Regions from separate parts of the Streptosporangium sp. NPDC048047 genome, predicted to be linked through region 2. Evidence: riboswitches for the same ligand, from Rfam matches in the RefSeq annotation. Region 2 holds a riboswitch; the other holds the start of a gene.
The links. A riboswitch is a leader RNA that binds a small molecule or an ion and turns the genes downstream of it on or off. The one in region 2 is predicted to bind cobalamin.
Positions count from the first base shown of each region.

Region 1: linked by a shared signal. The riboswitch ahead of AB0D67_RS18245 (ribonucleoside-diphosphate reductase subunit alpha) and the one ahead of AB0D67_RS24680 (CbtB-domain containing protein) in region 2 are both predicted to bind cobalamin.

Region 1 is NZ_JBEZNH010000018.1:110,738-117,669, forward strand. Features, by position in the region: gene AB0D67_RS18225 (N-acetylmuramoyl-L-alanine amidase) at 1-1,345, opposite strand, end outside; gene AB0D67_RS18230 (hypothetical protein) at 1,497-1,772, shown strand; gene glmS (glutamine--fructose-6-phosphate transaminase (isomerizing)) at 1,785-3,605, shown strand; gene AB0D67_RS18240 (tripartite tricarboxylate transporter substrate-binding protein) at 3,702-4,832, shown strand; cobalamin riboswitch at 4,831-5,032, shown strand; gene AB0D67_RS18245 (ribonucleoside-diphosphate reductase subunit alpha) at 5,240-6,932, shown strand, end outside.
Region 2 is NZ_JBEZNH010000032.1:4,919-11,850, forward strand. Features, by position in the region: gene AB0D67_RS24665 (ABC transporter substrate-binding protein) at 1-644, shown strand, start outside; gene AB0D67_RS24670 (transglycosylase SLT domain-containing protein) at 864-1,880, shown strand; gene AB0D67_RS24675 (ribose-phosphate pyrophosphokinase) at 1,922-2,866, shown strand; adenosylcobalamin (AdoCbl) riboswitch at 2,903-3,050, shown strand; gene AB0D67_RS24680 (CbtB-domain containing protein) at 3,053-3,244, shown strand; gene AB0D67_RS24685 (CbtA family protein) at 3,253-4,041, shown strand; gene AB0D67_RS24690 (histidine phosphatase family protein) at 4,047-4,679, shown strand; gene AB0D67_RS24695 (magnesium chelatase subunit D family protein) at 4,676-6,772, shown strand; gene cobO (cob(I)yrinic acid a,c-diamide adenosyltransferase) at 6,774-6,932, shown strand, end outside.

The sequences.
Region 1 (6,932 bases), on a different contig from region 2:
GTACGCCGGTCAGCGGGCTGCCGAGCAGCGTGAAGTAGTGGTCCCAGTCCCAGTAGGGGCCGGGGTCCTCGTGCATGCCCTGCACGGTCGCCGGGGTGGCGCCGGGCACGTTGTCGTGGCCGAGGATGTGCGCCCGGTCTAAGGGGACGTCGTACTTGCGGGCGAGGTAGCGGACCAGGCGGGCCGAGGCCCGGTACATCGCCTCGGTGTACCAGGCGCCCCCCTTGGCGAGGTAGCCCTCGTGCTCCAGGCCGATGGAGCGGGAGTTGAAGTACCAGTTGCCCGCGTGCCAGCCGACGTCCCCGGCCCGCAGGTGCTGGGCGATGTGGCCGTCGCTCGAGCGCAGGGTGAAGTGCCAGCTCACGTACGTGGGGTCCTTGACCAGCCGGGTCATGACGTCGTAGGGCGACTCCCCGTCGTGGATGACGATGTAGTCGATCGGGCGGGTCCCCGGGTAGCGGTCGTGGTTGCCGTGTCCGCCCTTCTTCAGCCGCCGGTAGGCGGCCGGGATCCACTCGCAGGCCAGGGCGGGCGGGCAGTCGGGGGCGGCGGCCGCCGTCGCGGCGGGCAGCCCGGTCTCCCCGGGCCCCCGTTCCGGCGCGGCGGAGGGGTCGGCGGGCAGGACCACCCGCTCGCCGTCGTCGGTCACCCGCGCGGCGCCGGAGCGGATCGTCGCGTACACCTCGTCGGCGAACATCGCCGCGGTCCCGGCGTCCGTGGCGCCGGAGTAGCGGGCGACCGCGCCGTACCAGCCCGCCGGGTCCGCCCCGGGCCGCGCGCCGGCGCGTCGCTGGTGGTCGGCCAGCAGCGCGGCGCCGCCCAGGATGTTGGCGGAGGGGTCACGCCGGAGCTCGGCGGGGGCGAGACCGGTCAGCTCCGCGGCCCGGTGCAGGGTGTCGGCGGGCGGTACTGCCGGCGGCACGGCGGTCCGCTCGCCCCCGGCGGCCTCCCGGACCGTGCCGCCGGAGGGCCCCGCGGTGTCCCGGGCCGCGCCGCCGGAGGGTCCGGTGGTGCTCCGGGCCGTGTCTCCCGCGTCTCCCGTGTCTCCCGAGGGGCTCGCGCCGCCGGACGGACGTGCGGGGCGCGCGCCGGCCGGGACGCCCGCGGAGGGGTCGACCAGGTGCATCGGGCCGTACCCCGCCGACACGCTGGGCAGGCCGTTGTGGGTGTCCCACCGGGACTCCAGGTAGGAGACCGCCAGCAGCACGCTCTCCGGCACGCCGTACCTCAGCGCGGCCTGGGCGAAGGCCGCCTGGCGGCCGGCCGGGGACGAGGCTCCCGCGGGAGGGGGCGGGGCCAGCAGGGTCAGGGCGGCAAAGACGGTGGGGCCCGTCAGACGGCGCATGGTGTTCCTCCGGCCAGTTGACTACCCAGCGTTATGAGAGACTACTCACCGTCCCAGGGTGCGGGCGTCGTACGGCATAAGGGGGGATCTCTGCCCGGAAGCGGGCAGGAAAATTGGTAATTGACGTTGGTTATGCGTATGGTCCTGCCCTGTGGCCACGGCATGGCAGCCCCATGAGGAGCTGATTACCCATCTGGTCCGGACGAGCTCCCTCGGTCCGGGCGAGGCGGCGCGGGTCGTGGCGGACGTGCTGGCCTACTTCTCCGAGCCCGTCGAGGAGTTCGTCCGGCGTCGTCACGCCGAGCTCAAGGCCAAGGGGATGGTCAACGACCAGATCTTCCCCCGGATCGCCGCCGAGCTGCCCGCCCGCCGTGTCGCGGCACCCCAGCTCACCCTGCGCCAGCTGCGCCGGATCGTCTACGGGTAAGGAGTGCGACACATGTGCGGGATCGTGGCCTATGTGGGGCCGAAGGACGCGGCGCCGATTCTTCTGGAGGGCCTCGCGCGGCTGGAGTATCGCGGCTACGACTCGGCGGGGCTGGTGGTCTCCAACAGGGGCCTGAAGACGCGCAAGGTCAAGGGCCGGGTGGGCGACCTGGCCGCCGTGGTGCCCGCGCGTTTCAAGGGCACCCTGGGCATCGGGCACACCCGCTGGGCCACCCACGGCGCGCCCAGCGACGCCAACGCCCACCCCCACCTTTCCACCGACGAGCGCGTCGCGGTCGTGCACAACGGCGTCATCGAGAACGCCGACGAGCTGCGCGCCAAACTGGAGGCCGACGGCGCGGTCTTCGTCTCCGAGACCGACACCGAGGTGCTGGCGCACCTGATCGCCCGCACCGTCGAGGAGTCCGACTCGCTGGAGGAGGCGGTCCGCACCGCGCTCAAGCGGATCGTCGGCACCTACGGCATCGCGGTGATCGACGCCCGGCGGCTCGGCGAGGTGGTCGTGGCCCGCAACGGCAGCCCGATCGTGCTGGGCATCGGCGAGAAGGAGATGTTCGCCGCCTCCGACGTCGCGGCCCTGGTCCGCTACACCCGCCAGGTGGTCCACCTGGAGGACGGCGAGCTCGCGGTGCTGCGGGCCGACGGCTTCACCACCTTCGGCGGCGACGCGCGGGAGACCGCCAAGGAGCCGCTGACCGTCGACTGGGAGGCCGGGCACTACGACACCGGCGGCTACGAGCACTACCTGCTCAAGGAGATCTCCGAGCAGCCCGAGACGGTGGCCCGCACGCTGCGCGGCCGCCTCGACGACCGCTTCCACATCGCCCACCTGGGCGGCCTCAACATGGACGCGCGGGAGAGCCGGTCGTTCCGCCGCGTGAAGATCATCGGCTGCGGGTCCGCCTACTACTCCGGCCAGATCGGCGCCCAGCTCATCGAGGAGCTGGCGCGCATCCCGGCCGACGCCGAGCCGGCCAGCGAGTTCCGCTACCGCAGCCCCGTGGTGGAGCCCGACACCCTGTACGTGGCGATCAGCCAGTCGGGGGAGACCTACGACACCCTCGCCGCCGTCCAGGAGCTCAAGCGCAAGGGCGGGCGGGTGCTCGGCATCGTCAACACCGTGGGCAGCGCGATCGCCCGCGAGTGCGACGGCGGCCTGTACCTGCACGCGGGTCCCGAGGTGTCGGTGGCCAGCACCAAGGCGTTCACCTCGACCGCGGTGGCGTTCGCGCTGCTCGCGCTGCACCTGGGCCGGGTACGCGACCTGTCCCCGGCCGACGGCCGCCGCGTCTGCGAGGGCCTGCGGCGGCTGCCCGGCCAGATCGAGGAGATCCTCGCGCTGGAACCCCAGATCAAGGAGCTGGCGGCCAAGTACGCCGATACGGCGAGCATGATGTTCGTGGGCCGGGTCCGCGGCTACCCGGTGGCCCGCGAGGGCGCGCAGAAGCTCAAGGAGATCTCCTACGTGCACGCCGAGGCCTACCCGGCCAGCGAGCTCAAGCACGGGCCGCTGGCGCTGATCGGCCCGGAGACGCCGACCGTGGCGATCGTCCCCGACGACGAGCTGCTGGACAAGAACCTCACCACCCTGGGCGAGATCCGGGCGCGCGGCGGCCGGGTGCTCATGGTCGGGCACCGTACGGCGGACCCGAAGCTGGCCGACGACTGCGTGGTGGTGCCGAAGAACGAGATCGAGCTGGACCCGATCCTGCTGACGATCCCGCTCCAGCTGCTGGCCTACCACGCCGCCGTGGCGCTGGGCCGCGACGTCGACAAGCCCCGTAACCTCGCCAAGAGCGTCACCGTGGAGTGAGCCTGCCGTCCCTCCTCCCGGCGAGACCGCCATATGTCACAGAAAGTGACATAGGTGTAACCTGAGGTATCGGGGGTCTCGGGGGGAGGGCGCGTCGTGCACCGCAGGCGGTTCTTCTCGTTCGCCGCCGGGCTCGCCGTCCTCGGCTGCTGCGGCGGCTGCGGCGGTCCGGACAGGCCGTTCACCGCCATGCTGACCCTCATCGTGCCCGCCGCCCGCGGGCACGGCTGGGATCCCCTCGCCCGCGGCATGGCGGCCGTCGCGGGCGCCGAGGGGCTGGCGCGGGCGGCCGGGGTGGAGAACCGTCCGGGCGGCCCGGCGGGCGCCGCCCTGGAGGCGCTCGCCTCCCATGGGGCGCCCTACGGATCGCCGTCCGGGACACCGTACGGGTCGCGGTCCGGGGCGCCGTCCGGGCCGTCGTCCCGTGAGCGGTCCGTCCGCGACCCGCTCTCCCGCGAGCCGTTCTCCCGGGATGGGAGGCTGCTCCTCGCCGGGATGCCCGCGGTGGCCGGGGCGGAGATCGCCGACACCGCCGCCGTGGTCGACTCCACCACCCCGCTGGCCCGGCTGGCCGGCGACTGGGCGGCCCTGATCGTCCTGCCCGGCTCCCGTCTGCGCTCCTTCGAGGACCTCGCCGCGTTGCTGCGCCGCGACCCGGGCGGGCTGGTGATGGGCGGGCGCCTGGAGGGCGGCTCCGACCACGTGCTCTACGGCATGATCGCCAAATGCCTCGGGGCGGACGCCCGGCTGCTGCAGTACGCCGGGTATCCCACCGCCGCCGACGCCGTCGAGGCGCTCCGCGACGGCCGGGTGGGCGCGATCCTGGGCTCGGCGCGCTCCTTCACGCGCGAGATCGCCGCCGGCCGCCTGCGGCCGCTGGTGGTCTCCTCCGCCGAGCGGCTCCCCGGGATCGACGCGCCGACGCTGATGGAGATGGACGTCCGGCTGGAGTACACCGACTGGTGCGGGGTGTTCGGCCCGCGGGGCATGAGCCCGGACGACCGGGACCGGGCCGTGGCCCTGTGCGACGCCCTCGACGCCTCGCCGCGCTGGCGGTCCCTGTGCGAGGCCGGGGGCTGGAGCCGGATCTACCTCAGCGGCGACGACTTCCGCCAGTGGCTGTCCGGCGAGACCGGCCGGGCCCGTGACGTGCTCCGTGATCTCGGTTTGCTCAAAGCCTTCGCCACAACCTGTTGGGGTAGTTGCGTCCGAAGCCACTACATGTAGGATCCTCGTCGTTGCCGGCTCGCCTTCCGCGTGAAGGCGAGGCAAGAGGGAACCCGGTGCGAATCCGGGGCTGCCCCGCAGCGGTGAACGGGAACGACCGCCGTCAGGAGCACTGGGCCATGCGCCCGGGAAGCGACGGCCAGTAGGCATGCGCCAGGCGCCCGTGAGTCCGAAGACCTGCCGGCGACGGGAAAGACGGGAGAAGGGGACCGGGCCGGGTGCCGGGGCCGCGTGAGGCGGCCCGGGGCGCGCGGCGCGGCCGCCTCTCCCGGCACAGATGTCCAGGGCCTCGAGGGTGGGCCCGCGGACGAGGCGGTCCGGCATGCCCGTGAACCGTTCTCCGACGCGTGCCCTTGACCCGGCGGGAGCCCTACGGGAAGAGCACCGAGCACGCCAGGAGGAAGCACGTGGCACCGATCGTGACCGAGGCAGCCGAGACAGCCGAGGGGACCGGGCAGGCACGCGAGGATCTGGCCGGCCGCCGGCTGGCCATCGAGGAGGCCGCCGCCCGGGTGGTCGCCGATCCGGAGAACTCCAGGGTCGCCGCCGGCCTGCTGGCCGGGCTGATCGCCGACGAGGCCGCCGCCCACGGCGTGCGGACCTTCGCCGGGTCCGTCGCCGCCGCCCACGCCGCCGGGCTGCTGCAGGACGGCCTGGCCGCCTTCGTCGCGGCGCACGCCGCCGAGCTGGACGGCCTCGTCGACGACGCCGCCGACGCCCGGTTCGAGTACTTCGGCCTGCGCACGGTCTACGACCGCTACCTGCTGCGCCACCCCGAGACCCGCGGCGTGCTGGAGCGCCCGCAGCACTTCTTCCTGCGGGTGGCGTGCGGCCTGTCGGAGACGGTGGAGGAGGCCGCCGAGCTGTACCGCCTCATGTCCACCCTGTCCTACCTGCCCAGCTCGCCCACCCTGTTCAACTCCGGCTCCCGCCGCCCCCAGCTGTCCTCCTGCTTCCTGCTCGACTCGCCCCGCGACGAGCTGGAGGCGATCTACGAGCGGTACGGGCAGATCGCGCGGCTGTCGAAGTACGCCGGGGGCATCGGCGTCTCCTGGACCCGGATCCGCTCACGCGGCTCGCTGATCCGCGGCACCAACGGCCACTCCAACGGCGTCGTGCCGTGGCTGCGCACCCTGGACTCGAGCGTCGCCGCGGTCAACCAGGGCGGCCGCCGCAAGGGCGCGGCCTGCGTCTACCTGGAGACCTGGCACGCCGACATCGAGGACTTCCTGGAGCTGCGCGACAACACAGGTGAGGAGTCGCGCCGCACGCACAACCTCAACCTCGCCAACTGGATCCCCGACGAGTTCATGCGCCGTGTCGAGGCCGACGGCACCTGGTCGCTGTTCGACCCCAAGGAGGTCCCGTACCTCACCGACCTGTACGGCGAGGCGTTCGACGCGGCCTACCGCGCCGCCGAGGCCGAGGGCCGGTACGTCCGCCAGGTCCCGGCCCGCGCCTTGTACGGCCGGATGATGCGCACCCTCGCCCAGACCGGCAACGGCTGGATGACCTTCAAGGACGCCGCCAACCGCACCTCCAACCAGACGGCCCTCCCCGGGAACGTCATCCACCTGTCGAACCTCTGCACCGAGATCCTGGAGGTCACCGGCGACGCCGAGACCGCCGTGTGCAACCTCGGGTCGATCAACCTGGCCGCCCACCTCGACGGCGGGCGGATGGACTGGGAGCGGCTGCGCTCCACCGTCCGCACCGCCGTAGGGTTCCTGGACCGCACGATCGACCTGGGCTTCTACCCGACCCCCGAGGCCGAGGCCGCCAACCGCAGGTGGCGGCCGATCGGGCTGGGCGTGATGGGCCTGGCCGACGTGTTCTTCACGCTGCGGCTGCCGTTCGACTCCCCGGAGGCGCTGGAGCTGTCCACCCGGATCTCCGAGGAGATCGCGCTCGCCGCCTACGCCACCTCCTCCGACCTGGCCGTCGAGCGGGGCCGCCACCCCTCCTACGACGAGACCCGCGCCGCCCGCGGCGTGCTGCACCCCGACCACTACGGCGCCGGACGGTCGGCGGAGTGGGCGGCGCTGCGGGCCAGGATCGCCGGGACGGGCCTGCGCAACTCGCTCATGGTCGCGATCGCGC
Region 2 (6,932 bases):
TGCGTCCCGGCCTGCTGGTCACGCACATGTACGACCCCGGCGCCCTCTGGTACGTCCCGGACGAGAGCAAGGACAAGATCCTGAAGCTCGCGCCCAGCGTCGCCATAACGGTCGCGCGGGTCCCCCTCCCCGAGCCGATCGAGCGGTACGCCGAGCTCGCCGCGTCGCTCGGCGCCGACCTCGGCGCACCGGAGGTCATCGCCGCCAAGGCCCGCTTCGAGGCCGCCGCCGAGTCGCTGCGCCGCGCGGCGGCGGAGAACTCCGGGATCAAGGTCATGGCCGTCTCCGGAAGCCCCGACCTGATGTACGTCTCCAACCCCGAGGTCAACACCGACCTGATGTACTTCGCCGAACTCGGGGTCGACGTCGTCCGCCCGGAGAAGACCGACACCGGCGGCTACTACGAGAGTCTGAGCTGGGAGAACGCCGACAAGTACGACGCGGACCTGATCCTGCTCGACAACCGCTCCACCGCCCTGCAACCCCCGGACCTCGCCTCCAAGCCCGCGTGGACCCGGCTGCCCGCGGTGAAGGCGGGTCAGGTCGCCTCCTGGGACACCGTGCCCCGCTTCTCGTACGCGGGCGCCGCTCCCCTGCTGGAGAACCTGGCCAAGTCCGTGGGCGAGGCCGAGAAGGTCCGCTGACCCGCGCGGGCATCCGTACGGCGGAGCACCGGGAAGCCCGGCCGTCCGGCCACGGCGTCCGGCCGGGGCGGTCCGGCGCGCCCGCGGGCACCCGGGACGCCCGCCGTACGCGGTCCGGGACGCCCGCCGTACGCGGTCCGGGACGCCCGGCCTGCGGCGCGCCGGGCCGTCCGCCGGGTTTCCGTGATCCATCGACCCGGTGACGGTAGTTTGTCCGTCATGGACAGCGGTACGGAGATCGGCCGGCGCCGGGCGCGCCTCGCACCCTGGGCCGCGCTGCTCGCCGTCGCCGCGCTCGCCGCCTGCGGCACGGACCCCGCGGGCACGGCCGCGGTGGCCCCGTCCACTCAGACGTCCGCCGCGGAGCGAACCCCGCCGGCCCCGCAGCCCTCGCCGTCCGGAGGGGAGGCGGGGGGACGGGCGGCGACGCCGTCCGGGTCACCGGACGAGGCGGCCCTGCCCGCCCCCGGCGAGCCGATCCCCCGGGACCCGGCGAAGCTCGCCAGGGCGCTGGAGACCACCACGCGGCGGCTCCACGGCGCCGTCGACGACTGGACCGGCGGAGGGACCGGCGGGACCGGTGGCGGGACCGCGAAGGGCCGCCCGCCGCGGGCGGTCGTGCTGGAGGCGCTGTACCAGCAGCGGATCTACCGCTTCACCGCCCGCAACCCCGGCGTGGCCTCCCGCGCCTTCGCCCGGCTGCCGGCCCGGCTCGCCGCCGAGGCCCGCGACAACACGACCGCCATCCGCGGGCTGCTGGCGCTGGCCCACCCGGTCAAGGACGCCTCGAAGTTCCGCATCGAGGAGCCGCCGGCCGCCTCCGCCCTCCTCGGCCACTTCAAGAAGGCCGAGCGCCGGTTCGGCGTCGAGTGGGAGGTCCTGGCGTCGGTGATGTTCGCCGAGACGAAGTTCGGCCGGGTGCGCTCGCCGAGCTACGTGGGGGCGAAGGGCCCGATGCAGTTCATGCCGGGCACGTGGAAGGCGTACGGCATGGGCGGCGACATCCACGACCCCGGGGACGCCGTCATGGCCGCCGCCAACTACCTCCACGCCTCGGGCGCGCCCCGCGACTACCGGCGGGCGCTGTACGCCTACAACCACTCCACGGCGTACGTCGACGCCATCCTGCTGCACGCCCGCCAGATGAAGCGGGATCCGCGCAACTACTACGCGTACTACAACTGGCAGGTGTTCGTCATCACCACGAAGGGCGAGCGCCGCATCAGCGGCCCCTGACCCGGCGCCACCGGGTCTGGAAGCGGACGAGGAGCGGGTCAGTGCGAGACATCACCGTGTTCGGCGGCGGCGCCCACCCCCGGCTGGCCGCCGGCATCTGCTCCCACCTCGGGACGTCGCTGCACCCGGTCCGGGTCACCCGCTTCGCCAACGACTGCCTGGAGGCGCAGCTGCAGGCCAACTGCAGGGAGCGGGACGTCTTCATCATCCAGCCCCTCGTCCCGCCGGTCCAGGAGAACCTCGTCGAGCTGCTCCTGATGCTGGACGCCGCCCGGGGGGCCTCGGCGGCCCGGACGACCGTGGTGATGTCGCACTACGCCTACGCCCGGTCGGACAAGAAGGACGCCCCGCGCATCTCCATCGGGGGACGCCTGGTCGCCGACCTGCTGGTGACCGCGGGGGCGGACCGGGTGCTCACGATGGCGCTGCACTCCCCGCAGGTGCACGGCTTCTTCAGCGTCCCGGTGGACCATCTGCACGCCCTGCGCGAGCTGGCGGCGTACTTCCGCCGGTACGACCTGTCGAACACGGTCGCCGTCTCCCCCGACCTCGGCTACGCCAAGCAGGCCGCGGCCTTCGCCCGGCTCCTGGGCGTCGGCGTCGCGATGGGCGCCAAGCAGCGGCTCAGCGACGACCGCGTCGTCATCGGCTCGGTGATCGGCGACGTCGCGGGCCGGGACGTCATCGTCGTGGACGACGAGATCGCGCGGGGGACGACCGTGCTCGAACTGCTCGACCGGCTCCGCGACCTCGGGGCCGGCTCGGTGCGGGTGGCCTGCACGCACGGCCTCTTCGCCGCCGGGGCCGTGGACCGGATCGGCGGCCGGCCCGAGGTCGAGGAGATCGTCTGCACCGACACCGTGCCGGTCCCCGAGGCCGCGCCCGGGTCCAAGCTGCGCGTCCTGTCGGTCGCCCCGGCGTTCGCCGAGGCCATGCGCCGCATCCACGACGGCGAGTCGGTCAGCGCCCTGTTCGACGCCTCCTGATCGCGGCTGTTGACGTTATCGGGGGAAAGATATACGTTCCGGTAGATTTCACGGTTGTCCGAGGGAAATCCGGTGAGATGCCGGTGCGGACGCGCCACTGTATCCGGGACTGAGATCCCGGGAGCCAGGTCGCTCGGGCGATCGTGACCTCACTGACCGGGACGCGTCATCCCTGAGGAGGCACTGATGAGCGATATCTCCGCTCCTTCCGCGATACCCCTGCCGCGCCTGCGCCCCTGGCTGTTGCTGGCCGTACCGGTGCTGCTGCTGATCGCCTACCTGGTTCTGATGGACAACGGCGCGATCTCGCAGACCGGCACGTTCCTTCACGAACTCATGCACGACGGGCGGCACCTGCTCGGCGTGCCCTGTCACTAGGGGCGGAAATGATCCGCACCCTGTTGGTCAGGGGCCTGCTCGTGGGGCTCCTGGCCGGATTCGTCGCGGGCGCGTTCGCCTTCGTCCTCGGAGAGCCGCGTGTGGACGCCGCCATCGCCCTGGAGGAGGCCGCGGCGGCGGCCGGACCCGGAAGCGGGCCCGCGTCCGCCGGGGAGGCCGGTCACGACCATGCCGGGGCGGCGGGACACGACCACGGTGAGGGGGCCGTCGTCAGCCGGCCCGTGCAGAAGGCCGGGCTCTTCCTCGCGACCGGGCTGTACGGCCTGGCCGCGGGCGGGGTGTTCGCCCTCGTGTTCGCCGGCCTGCGCGGCCGGTTCGGGCCCCGCGGTGACGGCGCGCTGGCGCTCGCCGCGGCGGCGACGGCGTTCGTCGCGGTCATTCTCGTGCCTTTCCTGAAATATCCGGCCAACCCACCGGCGGTGGGCGACCCCGAGACGATCAACAGCCGGACGGCCCTGTACGTGGTAATGATCATCGTCGGGCTGGCGGCCGTGGCCGTGGCGGTGGCCACCGCCAGAAGGGTCACCGCCGGACCGTGGCAGCGCCGGGTGGCGGCCGGTGTCGCGTTCCTGGTGCCCGTCGTCGCGGCGTGGCTGCTGCTGCCGGAGGTCGACGAGGTTCCCGGCGGGTTCCCCGCCTCGCTGCTGTGGGACTTCCGGCTGGTCTCGCTGGGCACGCAACTCGTCTTCTGGACGGCCTTCGGCGTGCTGTTCGGCTGGGTCAGTGACCGGGTGGCGGGGCGGTCCGCGCTCTCGCCGGCCGCGTCGAGCGGCTGAACGGGATGCTGTTCCTCCGCCAGGCCGGCACGCCCGGCACGCGTTCGGCGTGCTTCCCGACGGACGAGCCCGCCGACGCGGCGAGCCTGAGGAAGGCCGCGAGCCTGCGCGGAGCGGTGAGCCTGCGCTGGCCGGAAAGCCCGTGTGAGGCCGGAAGGCCGGGCCCCGCCTCGATGACGGCCGGGGTCGGCGCGGTCGTGACGGGGGCGGCCACGGCCTGGGTCGCGCCGGTCACGGCCGCGCGGCAGACCGCCGCCGCCCTCGGGTGCGAGGCGCTCGACGCGCCGGAGCTCGCCGAGGCGGACGCCGGTCGCTGGCGCGGCCTGCCGTACGCGCGGGTCGCCGAGGCGGAGCCGGGCGGTCTCGCCGCGTGGCTCGGCGACCCGGAGGCGGCCCCGCACGGCGGGGAGAGCCTGGCCCGTCTCGCCGCCCGGGTGTCCCGGTGGCTCGACGCCGCCGCGGCCGACGCCGTCGTCATCTGCGACGTCGGGGTCATCAGGGCGGCGCTGGGCCACGCGCTCGGCCTCGGCCCGGCGGCGACCGCGCGGTTCGACGTGGCGCCGCTCTCGACCACCGAACTCGTCCCCGTACGCGGCGGCTGGCGCGTCGCCCACGTCAACCGGAAGGTCGTCACGTGACCGTCACCTATCCCTTCAGCGCCGTGGTCGGCCTCGACGACCTCAAGCTGGCGCTGATCCTCAACGCCGTCTCCCCACGGGTGGGCGGGGTGCTGGTGCGCGGTGAGAAGGGCACCGCCAAGTCGACGATCGTGCGGGCCCTGGCGGCCCAGCTTCCGGCCGTCGACGTCGTCCGCGGCTGCCGCTTCGCCTGCGACCCGGCCGCGCCCGACCCCGGCTGCCCCGACGGCCCGCACGCTCCGGACGCTCCGGACACGGAGCGGGTACGGCGGGCGGCGTCGCTCGTGGAGCTGCCGGTCGGCGCCTCGGAGGACCGGCTGGTCGGCTCGCTGGACCTCGAACGGGCGCTCACCGAAGGGGTGAAGGCGTTCGAGCCGGGCCTGCTGGCGGCCGCGCACCGCGGGGTGCTCTACGTCGACGAGGTCAACCTGCTCCACGACCACCTGGTCGACCTGCTGCTCGACGCGGCCGCCCTGGGGACCTGCTACGTCGAGCGCGAGTCGGTGTCGGTACGGCACGCGGCCCGCTTCCTGCTGGTCGGCACCATGAACCCGGAGGAGGGCGAGCTGCGGCCGCAGCTGCTCGACCGGTTCGGGCTGACCGTCGAGGTGAGGGCGTCGCGCGATCCGGACGAACGGGCCGAGGTGGTCCGCCGCAGGCTCGCCTTCGAGTCCTCGCCCACCGGATTCGCCGAGCGGTGGGCCGGGCGGGAGGCGGAGCTGGCGGGGCGGATCGCCGCGGCGCGCGGGCTGCTCGCCTCGGTCCGCCTGCCCGACGCCCGGCTGCGGCAGATCACGGCCGTCTGCGCGGAGTTCGAGGTGGACGGCCTGCGCGCCGATCTGGTCACCGCCCACGCCGCGATCGCGCACGCGGCCTGGCACGGCCGGACGGGTGTGGAGGTGGAGGACGTCCGGGCCGCGGCGCGGCTGGCCCTGCCGCACCGGCGGCGGCGCGACCCGTTCGACGCGCCGGGACTGGATGAGGACAGGCTGGAGGAGGTGCTGGAACGGACCTCCGGGGACGACGACGAGCCGCCCCCCGGACCGCCGGGGGGAACGCCTCCGGAGACCGGCCCGCGCGGCGGCCCGGAGGAGCCGGGAAGGCGTCCCGAACCCGGTCCGGGCGACCCGGAAGGCCGGGGGGAGTCCGCCGGCCGGGGACCGGAACCGGCTGATCGAGGTCCTGAACCGGCCGCACCGGGTCCGGACCCGTCCGCGACGGATCCGGGACGGGCCTCTCAGAGCCCGGCACAGGCCGAACCCGGCTCGGAACCGGTCGTCCCGGGTCCCGGACGCCCTTCCCTGGAAACGGCCGGCGCCGCCGCGCCGTACCGGGTGCGCCTGCTGGCCGTACCCGGCGTGGGCGAGGGCGCCGCCGGACGCCGCTCGCGGGCCCGCACCGGGCGGGGCCGGAGCACCGGCTCCCGCCTGCCGGAGGGCGGGGCCCGTGACCTGCACGTGCCCGCGACCCTGCTGGCCGCGGCCCCGCACCAGGCACGGCGGGGACGGCGGTCGGCCGGGCTGGTGCTGCGCGCGGGCGACCTGCGGGAGAAGGTCCGCGAGGGCAAGGAGGGCAACCTCGTCCTGTTCGTGGTCGACGCCAGCGGCTCGATGGCCGCGAGGAAACGCATGACCGCGGTGAAGACCGCCGTGCTGAGCCTGCTGCTGGACGCCTACCAGCGCCGGGACAAGGTCGGCCTGGTCACCTTCCGGGGCGGCTCGGCCCGGCTGGACCTGCCGCCGACGTCGTCCGTGGAGGCGGGTGCGGCCCGGTTGCGGACGCTTCCGACCGGGGGCCGCACCCCGCTGGCCGCGGGGCTGGCGAAGGCCGCGGAGGTGCTGCGCCTGGAGGGCGTGCGCGATCCCGCGCGCCGTCCGCTGCTGGTCCTGGTCACCGACGGGCGGGCGACCGCGGGAGGGGACGTGGAGCGCGCCGCCGGATCACTGCGGGGCGTGGCGAGCGTGGTCGTCGACTGCGAGAGCGGTCCGGTCAGGCTCGGTCTGGCGCGGCGGCTGGCGGCCCTGCTGGGCGCGCCCGCCGTACCGCTGGAGGACCTCGGATCGGTGGTCCGCGACCACCGGAAGGCGGTGTGAGATGCCCCAGGGAAAGCCGGACGTCGTGCCGGACGACGGCCTGACCACCAGGCAGCGGCGCAACCGGCCGCTGCTGATGGTCCACACCGGACCGGGCAAGGGCAAGTCCACCGCGGCCTTCGGGATGGCGCTGCGCGCCTGGAACCAGGGCTGGCCGGTC